Regions from separate parts of the Cupriavidus sp. 30B13 genome, predicted to be linked through region 1. Evidence: predicted binding sites of a transcription regulator. Region 1 holds the regulator's gene; each other region holds the start of a gene.
The links. The regulator sigma-54, encoded in region 1, starts transcription at its own class of promoters, with help from an activator protein. The targets are predictions, from matches to a motif close to TGGCANGNAANCTGCTTT.
Positions count from the first base shown of each region.

Region 2: the regulator sigma-54 is predicted to act here: its motif matches at 1,286-1,303, upstream of ACKI2N_RS07225 (circularly permuted type 2 ATP-grasp protein).
Region 3: the regulator sigma-54 is predicted to act here: its motif matches at 1,227-1,244, upstream of ACKI2N_RS26680 (ammonium transporter).

Region 1 is NZ_CP188223.1:682,600-684,840, forward strand. Features, by position in the region: gene hpf (ribosome hibernation-promoting factor, HPF/YfiA family) at 232-582, opposite strand; gene ACKI2N_RS03295 (RNA polymerase factor sigma-54) at 632-2,107, opposite strand; gene lptB (LPS export ABC transporter ATP-binding protein) at 2,231-2,241, opposite strand, start outside.
Region 2 is NZ_CP188223.1:1,547,446-1,549,686, reverse strand. Features, by position in the region: gene ACKI2N_RS07225 (circularly permuted type 2 ATP-grasp protein) at 1-1,072, opposite strand, end outside; gene ACKI2N_RS07220 (gluconokinase) at 1,360-1,860, opposite strand; gene edd (phosphogluconate dehydratase) at 2,055-2,241, opposite strand, start outside.
Region 3 is NZ_CP188224.1:1,706,352-1,708,592, forward strand. Features, by position in the region: gene ACKI2N_RS26680 (ammonium transporter) at 1-1,195, opposite strand, end outside; gene ACKI2N_RS26685 (HU family DNA-binding protein) at 1,871-2,152, shown strand.

The sequences.
Region 1 (2,241 bases):
CCGCGCGCATGCCAAGAATAACCGCGCTGTCGTTCATGTATTGCACAGCATACACCGGCTGCAGGGCGTTGCGGAATCCCCCTGCATCATTCCGCCCGGGCCGCCGCGGCGCAAAAGCGGGCAGGAACGCGGACGCAAAAACGGGCGCAAAAAAGCCGCGCAACGGGCGCGGCTTGTTCCGGTTTCAAGGGACTGACTCCGGCGACCCCCTTGGCGGGCCGCCAGGCACGGTCATTGCTGCATCTGCGATGCCGCCATCTGGTACTTGACCGCCTCGCGGTCGTGGCTCTGCACGCGATCCTTGTGGCGAATCACCTGCCGGTCGAGCTTGTCGACCAGTGCGTCGATTGCGGCATACAGGTCTTCGTGATGCGCTTCGACAAAGATGTCCTTGCCCTTGAGATGTAGATTGATTTCCGCATACTGCCGCCGGTCCTTTTCTTTTGTATTGTCGACAGAGAGCAGCACACTTACGCCAATGACTTGATCGAAATGCCTGACGATACGCTCCAGTTTCGTTTCCACGTACTCACGCAGTGCAGGCGTGATGTCCAAGTGGTGTCCACTGATCTTGAAGTTCATAGCGTTTCTCCTTCTGAAAGAGCCACACCAGGCAGGCGGTGCGGCTCGGCTACAAAGTCTTGCGGAGATTGACGGCAGGGATTTTCAGCGCTTCGCGGTACTTGGCCACGGTTCGTCGGGCCACCACGAAGCCTTGCTCGCCGAGCAGTTCGGCGATCCTGCTGTCCGACAGGGGGTTCCTGGGGTCTTCGGCTCCTATGAGTTGCTTGATCAACGCCCTGATTGCCGTTGACGAGGCCGCGCCGCCGGTTTCCGTGGATACGTGACTGCCGAAGAAGTACTTCAGCTCGAAAGTCCCCATCGGCGTTGCCATGTATTTATTGGTTGTCACCCGGGAGATGGTGGACTCGTGTAAACCCAGTGTATCGGCAATCTCCCGCAAAACCAAGGGGCGCATCGCAATTTCCCCGTGGGTGAAGAAGTTCTTTTGACGTTCGACAATCGCTTGTGCGACGCGCAATATGGTGTCGAAGCGCTGCTGGATATTCTTGATCAGCCAGCGCGCTTCCTGCAGCTTTTGCTGCAGTCCGGCCGCGCCGGAGTCGCCTTTTGCGCCGCGCAAGATCTGCGCGTACATGTCGTTGATGCGTAGCCGCGGCATCACATCCGGGTTGAGCTGCGCGATCCAGCCGCCGCCTATTTTCCGCACGAATACATCGGGCACCACGAAGTCCGCTTCCGGGCGGCTGTAGGCGTGCCCGGGATAGGGCGCGAGCGAGCGGATCAGTTCGTGGGCGGCCTTGAGATCGGCCTCGTCCACCTGCAGTGCCTTCTTCAGGCGCGTGTAGTCGCGCACCGCCAGCAGTTCGAGGTGGCTGGTGACGATGGTCAGGGCCAGTTCGCGCTGGGGATGCTTGAGCCGGCGCAACTGCAGCGCGAGGCACTCGGCAGCGTTGCGCGCGCCCACGCCGGCGGGGTCGAAGCTCTGCAGCAGGGTGAGGATGGCCTGCACCTCGTCGATCTCGAACTCGAGTTCCTCGGGCAGTTCGCTGCAGATTTCCTCGAGCGATGCGCTCAGGTAGCCGTCGTCGTCCAGCGACTCGACCAGGAAGATCGCCAGGCCCTTGTCGCGCATGGAGATCTTCAGCGGGGCGAGCTGCTCCATCAGGTGCTCGCGCAGCGTGGGCTCGGCGTCGCGCAACTGCATCGGGGTCTTCTCGTCCTCGTCGCCCTGCGGGCGGCGCGCGAAGTCGTCCAGGCTCCAGTCGTTGCCGTAGTCCTCGCCGCTGTCGGAATAGCTGTCGTCGCCCTCCGGGGCGCCGTCGGCGCGGTTCTCGCTGGTGCCCTGGCCGTCGGCGGGCGCCGGTGCGGGCGCGCTCTGCAGGTTCACCGAGCCGTCGGCGGCCACGCGCAGCGGGCTTTCGATCCAGTCGTTCTCGCGTTCGAGCAGGGGATTCTCGGTCAGGGCCTGTTCCACTTCCTGCTGCAGTTCGAGCGTGGACAGTTGCAGCAGCCGGATCGACTGCTGGAGTTGCGGCGTAAGCGCGAGATGTTGCGAGAGGCGGAGCTGTAGCGACGGTTTCATGCGACCATTTTATGCCCAACTTCCGTGCCGGTGGAACGGAAATTGCTATCGCTGGCGCCGCCGTGATCGTCTGCAGGACGACAGGCGGCATAAAAGCCGCTCCGGGGGACGCCCCCGCACCGCTTACATGCGGA
Region 2 (2,241 bases), 860 kb from region 1:
TGAGGATCGCCTCTTCGCCGAGGTAGAAGCGGATCATGTCCGGCACGTACGGATAGATCGACTTGTCGTCGGCCACGCCGGTGCCGATGGCATTGCAGATGGTCACGTTGCCGGCGCGGTAGACCGACAGCAGCCCCGCCGCGCCGAGCGTGGAGTCGGGACGGAACACCAGCGGGTCGAGGAAGTCGTCGTCGACGCGGCGGTAGATCACGTCGATGCGCTGCGGCCCCTGCGTGGTGCGCATGTAGAGGTGCTCGTCCTGCACGAACAGGTCGCTGCCCTCGACCAGCTCCACGCCCATCTGCTGCGCGAGGAACGCGTGCTCGAAATAGGCGGAGTTGTACATGCCGGGCGTGAGCACCACCACGGTCGGGTCGGCAATGCTCTGCGGCGACACGCCGCGCAGCATGTCGAGCAGCAGGTCGGGATAGTGGGCCACCGGCGCCACGCGGTTGCGCGCGAACAGGTCCGGGAACAGCCGCATCATCATCTTGCGGTTTTCCAGCATGTAGGACACGCCCGAGGGCACGCGCAGGTTGTCTTCCAGCACGTAGAACTCGCCCTCGCCCGCGCGCACCACGTCGATGCCGGCCACATGGGCATAGATGTCGCGCGGCACGTCGATGCCGAGCATCTCGGGCCGGTACTGGGCGTTGTTGTAGATCTGGTCGGGCGGGATCACGCCCGCGCGGATGATGTCCTGGCCGTGGTAGATGTCGTGGATGAAGCGGTTCAGCGCCGACACGCGCTGGCGCAGGCCGCGCTCCAGCGTGGCCCATTCGCTGGCCGGAAAGATGCGTGGAATGACGTCGAACGGAATGGTCCGCTCGGTGCCGCTGTTGGACTCGTCCTTCTCGCCGTAGACGGCGAAGGTGATGCCCACGCGTCGGAAGATCAGGTCCGCTTCCGCGCGCTTGTTGCCCATGGTCCCTTCGGACTGCCGCGCCAGCCAGTCCGCGAACTGCTTGTAGTGCCCGCGCACCGCGCCTGCCGGCAGGGCTTGCCCCGCGTGGATTGCTGCTGCCACGCCATCTTGCCAATCGAGCATCTCGTCGAAAAACCGCGCCGCCATGATGGCCGTTCCCCCATGATTTGGGCGCCGCTCAAACTGCCGGCGATCCCGTTTTGATTGGCTTGTTCTTCCCGGCACAGCATTTCGAGGCCACCACCCGGGGCCCGGCGGTCAAAGGCCGCGGGCCATGCGTCGAAGTGCTGTCCTAAGTGGGATGATACCCATGGCCGCGAAAGCCGCAAGCAGCAAGCGTCCGCGCCATCGGAAAGGAATGTAGCAAGATGTCTGCCAGCCCGCGTGCGCGCAGGGGGAAACGCACCCGGGCGGGCCGGCTCGGCAGCGCCCGCTCAGCGCGCCGCGGCGGCGGCGGGGACCGCGGCCAGGATGCGCTGCACCAGCGCCTCGGGCGGCTGGCGGATGTCGAGCACCAGCGCGTCGCTCGGCTCTTCCAGCGTTTCGAACTGGCTCTGCAGCAGGGCCGGGTTGAAGAAGTGGTCACTGCGCTCGGACAGGCGCCCGCCGATCACGGCGGCGTCGCCCTTCATGTAGACGAAGGTCACGCCGCCATCGGGCGGGGTCAGGCGGTCGCGGTAGACCTGGCGCAGCGCGGAGCAGGTAAACACGTGGGTGCGGCCCTCGGCGCGGGCCGTGTCGATGGCCGCGCGCAGGGCGCCCAGCCAGGGCCAGCGGTCTTCGTCGGTCAGCGGGATGCCGTTGTGCATCTTCTCCTTGTTGGCCGCGCTGTGGAATTCATCGGCATCGTTGAAGCCGCAATGCAGGGTGTTGGCCAGCAGTTGGCCGACAGTGGTCTTTCCGCTGCCGGAAACGCCCATCAGGATATAGATCATGTCTGCTCCAGCGATCGTGGTCGGATGGTTTTCCCATCCTTGTCGGTAGTCCCCGCGCCGCGCGCCGGACGGTTCTTCGGAAAAACCGCGCGGCCATGCAGCCATGACAGGGCCTGGCATGCACCGGCTCGGGGTGCCCGCCCGCCGGGCGGCGGGCGGGGTCAGAAAAAAGAGAAAACCGGGTTGGGCGCGGCCTATTGTGCGACGGCCGCGGCGGTTTGCACAGCGCCGGGGGCATCGGCCTCGGACAGGTCCAGCGCGCTGCCGCCCTCCTCCGCGGTCCGCGCATGGCGGCGGAACAGGCCGAACAGGCCGCGGCCGACGCTGAAGCGGGCGAAATCGTCGTCCGGCGACGGCGCCGGCGCGCGCGCCGCCAGCCCG
Region 3 (2,241 bases), on a different replicon from region 1:
TGGTTTCGCGCTCGGGCGTGGCCGAGATGCGGTGCAGCGAGAGGTCCGCGCCGTTGTATTCGGATTCGGCATCGAGGCGGATGCCGACCAGTTTCTTCAGCGTGCCGTAGACCACGGTGCCGCCGACCAGCGCGATGACGATGCCCAGCAAGGTGCCGATCAGCTGCGCGCCCAGAGAGACGCCGCCGATGCCGCCCAGCGCGCGGGCGCCGAAGATGCCCGCGGCAATGCCGCCCCACGCGCCGCACAGCCCGTGCAGCGGCCACACGCCCAGCACGTCGTCGATGTGCCATTTGTTCTGGGCTAGCGTAAACAGATAGACGAACAGCACGCCGGCAATGCCGCCGGTGATCAGCGCGCCCAGCGGATGCATCAGGTCCGAGCCCGCGCACACCGCCACCAGCCCGGCCAGCGGTCCGTTGTAGGCAAAGCCGGGATCGTTGCGGCCGGCCGCCCACGCCGCCAGCGTGCCGCCGGCCATCGCCATCAGGGAGTTGATGGCCACCAGCCCGCTGATCTTGTCGACGGTCTGCGCGCTCATGACGTTGAAGCCGAACCAGCCCACCGCCAGCACCCAGGCGCCCAGCGCCAGGAACGGGATGTTGGAGGGCGGATGCGCGCTGATGCGGCCATCTTTCTGGTAGCGGCCGCGGCGCGCGCCCAGCAGCAGGATGGCCGGCAGCGCGATCCAGCCGCCCATGGCATGGACCACCACCGAGCCGGCGAAGTCATGGAAAGGCGCGCCCGCCACCGAGGCGATCCAGTCCTGCACGCCGAAGCGGTTGTTCCACGCAATGCCTTCGAAGAAGGGATAGACCAGGCCGACCAGCACGAAGGTCGCCACCAGTTGCGGGTTGAAACGGGAACGCTCGGCAATGCCGCCCGAGATAATCGCCGGGATGGCCGCGGCAAATGTTGCCAGGAAGAAGAACTTCACCAGCTCATAACCGCTGCGTTGCGCCAGCGTCTGGGCGCTGGCGAGGAACTCCACGCCATAAGCCACCGTATAGCCGATAAAGAAATAGGCAATCGTGGATATGGCGAAATCCACCAAAATCTTGACCAGCGCATTGACCTGGTTTTTCTTGCGTACGGTGCCGAGTTCAAGAAACGCAAAGCCCGCATGCATGGCGAGCACCATGATCGCCCCTAACAGGATGAACAGGGCATCGGTGCCGCTCTTCCAATTGTCCATACATTCCTCGTGCTCAAAATGGGAGCACCCGTACGCAATAACCGTTCCAGAGATGAGCCGGAAAGGTGCGGACCTGCACTGTCTTGGTGGTTTCTGCACTGGTTTGTGGCCGGTGGCGGCCCGGCGCCGGGAAGCGGGCGCTGGAATTGTGGGCGGCGAACGGGCAGAATGACGCCTTGCGCCTCGCGAGGACGGTGGAATGGCGATTGCCGGACCTGCGCCAAAATGATGCGGCGCATCGATTTGGGGCATCGACGCAGCGGCGGCCTGCACCAAAATGATTCTCTTCGCCGCATCGGTGCATGCGCCGGCGCCGGCCGGCATGCGCGGCGCGGCCTTTGCCACGATGGCGCCGGCGGCGCTTCCGGGCCGCTTCGAGGCAGCTTCGGGGCCGCAACAAGGGCCGGCATCCCGGCCCCGGATCCGGCCGGCGGGCGACCCCGGCGCACGGACGCGCGTTCGAATTCGACTACTCTCAGTGACCGTATTTGAAAGCGCGAAAAAGGAGTGTAAATTCCCCGCAAAGGCGCTTGACTCAAGGATTTGCGGCTTTTTTCGTTGCATTGGTGCCACTGGGGATTGCCCAATGCGCAAAGCGCGGATTAGACTGCGCCGATCGGTAATTTGCCGCGTGGCAGACACTCCGATGACGACGACCAACAAGGGAAATCAGCCATGAATAAAGGTGAACTGGTATCTGCCATCGCCGCTGACGCGGAACTGAGCAATGCTGCAGCAGAGCGCGCGCTGAATGCCGCTCTGGACAACATTAAGAAGGCGGTTGCCAAGGGGGATTCGGTGACGCTGGTGGGTTTCGGCAGCTTCGGCTCGGGCAAGCGCGCAGCGCGCACCGGCCGCAACCCGCGCACCGGCGAAACCATCAAGATTCCGGCCGCCAAGACGGTGAAGTTTTCCGCCGGCCAAGGCTTCAAGGACGCTGTGAACAAGAAGAAGTAAGCAGTCCGCGTCTGCAGCGCATTTGAAATGAGAAGGCGGCCTCGAAGGCCGCTTTTTTATTGCCCGCCAGGGCGCCCGCACCGGCCCGT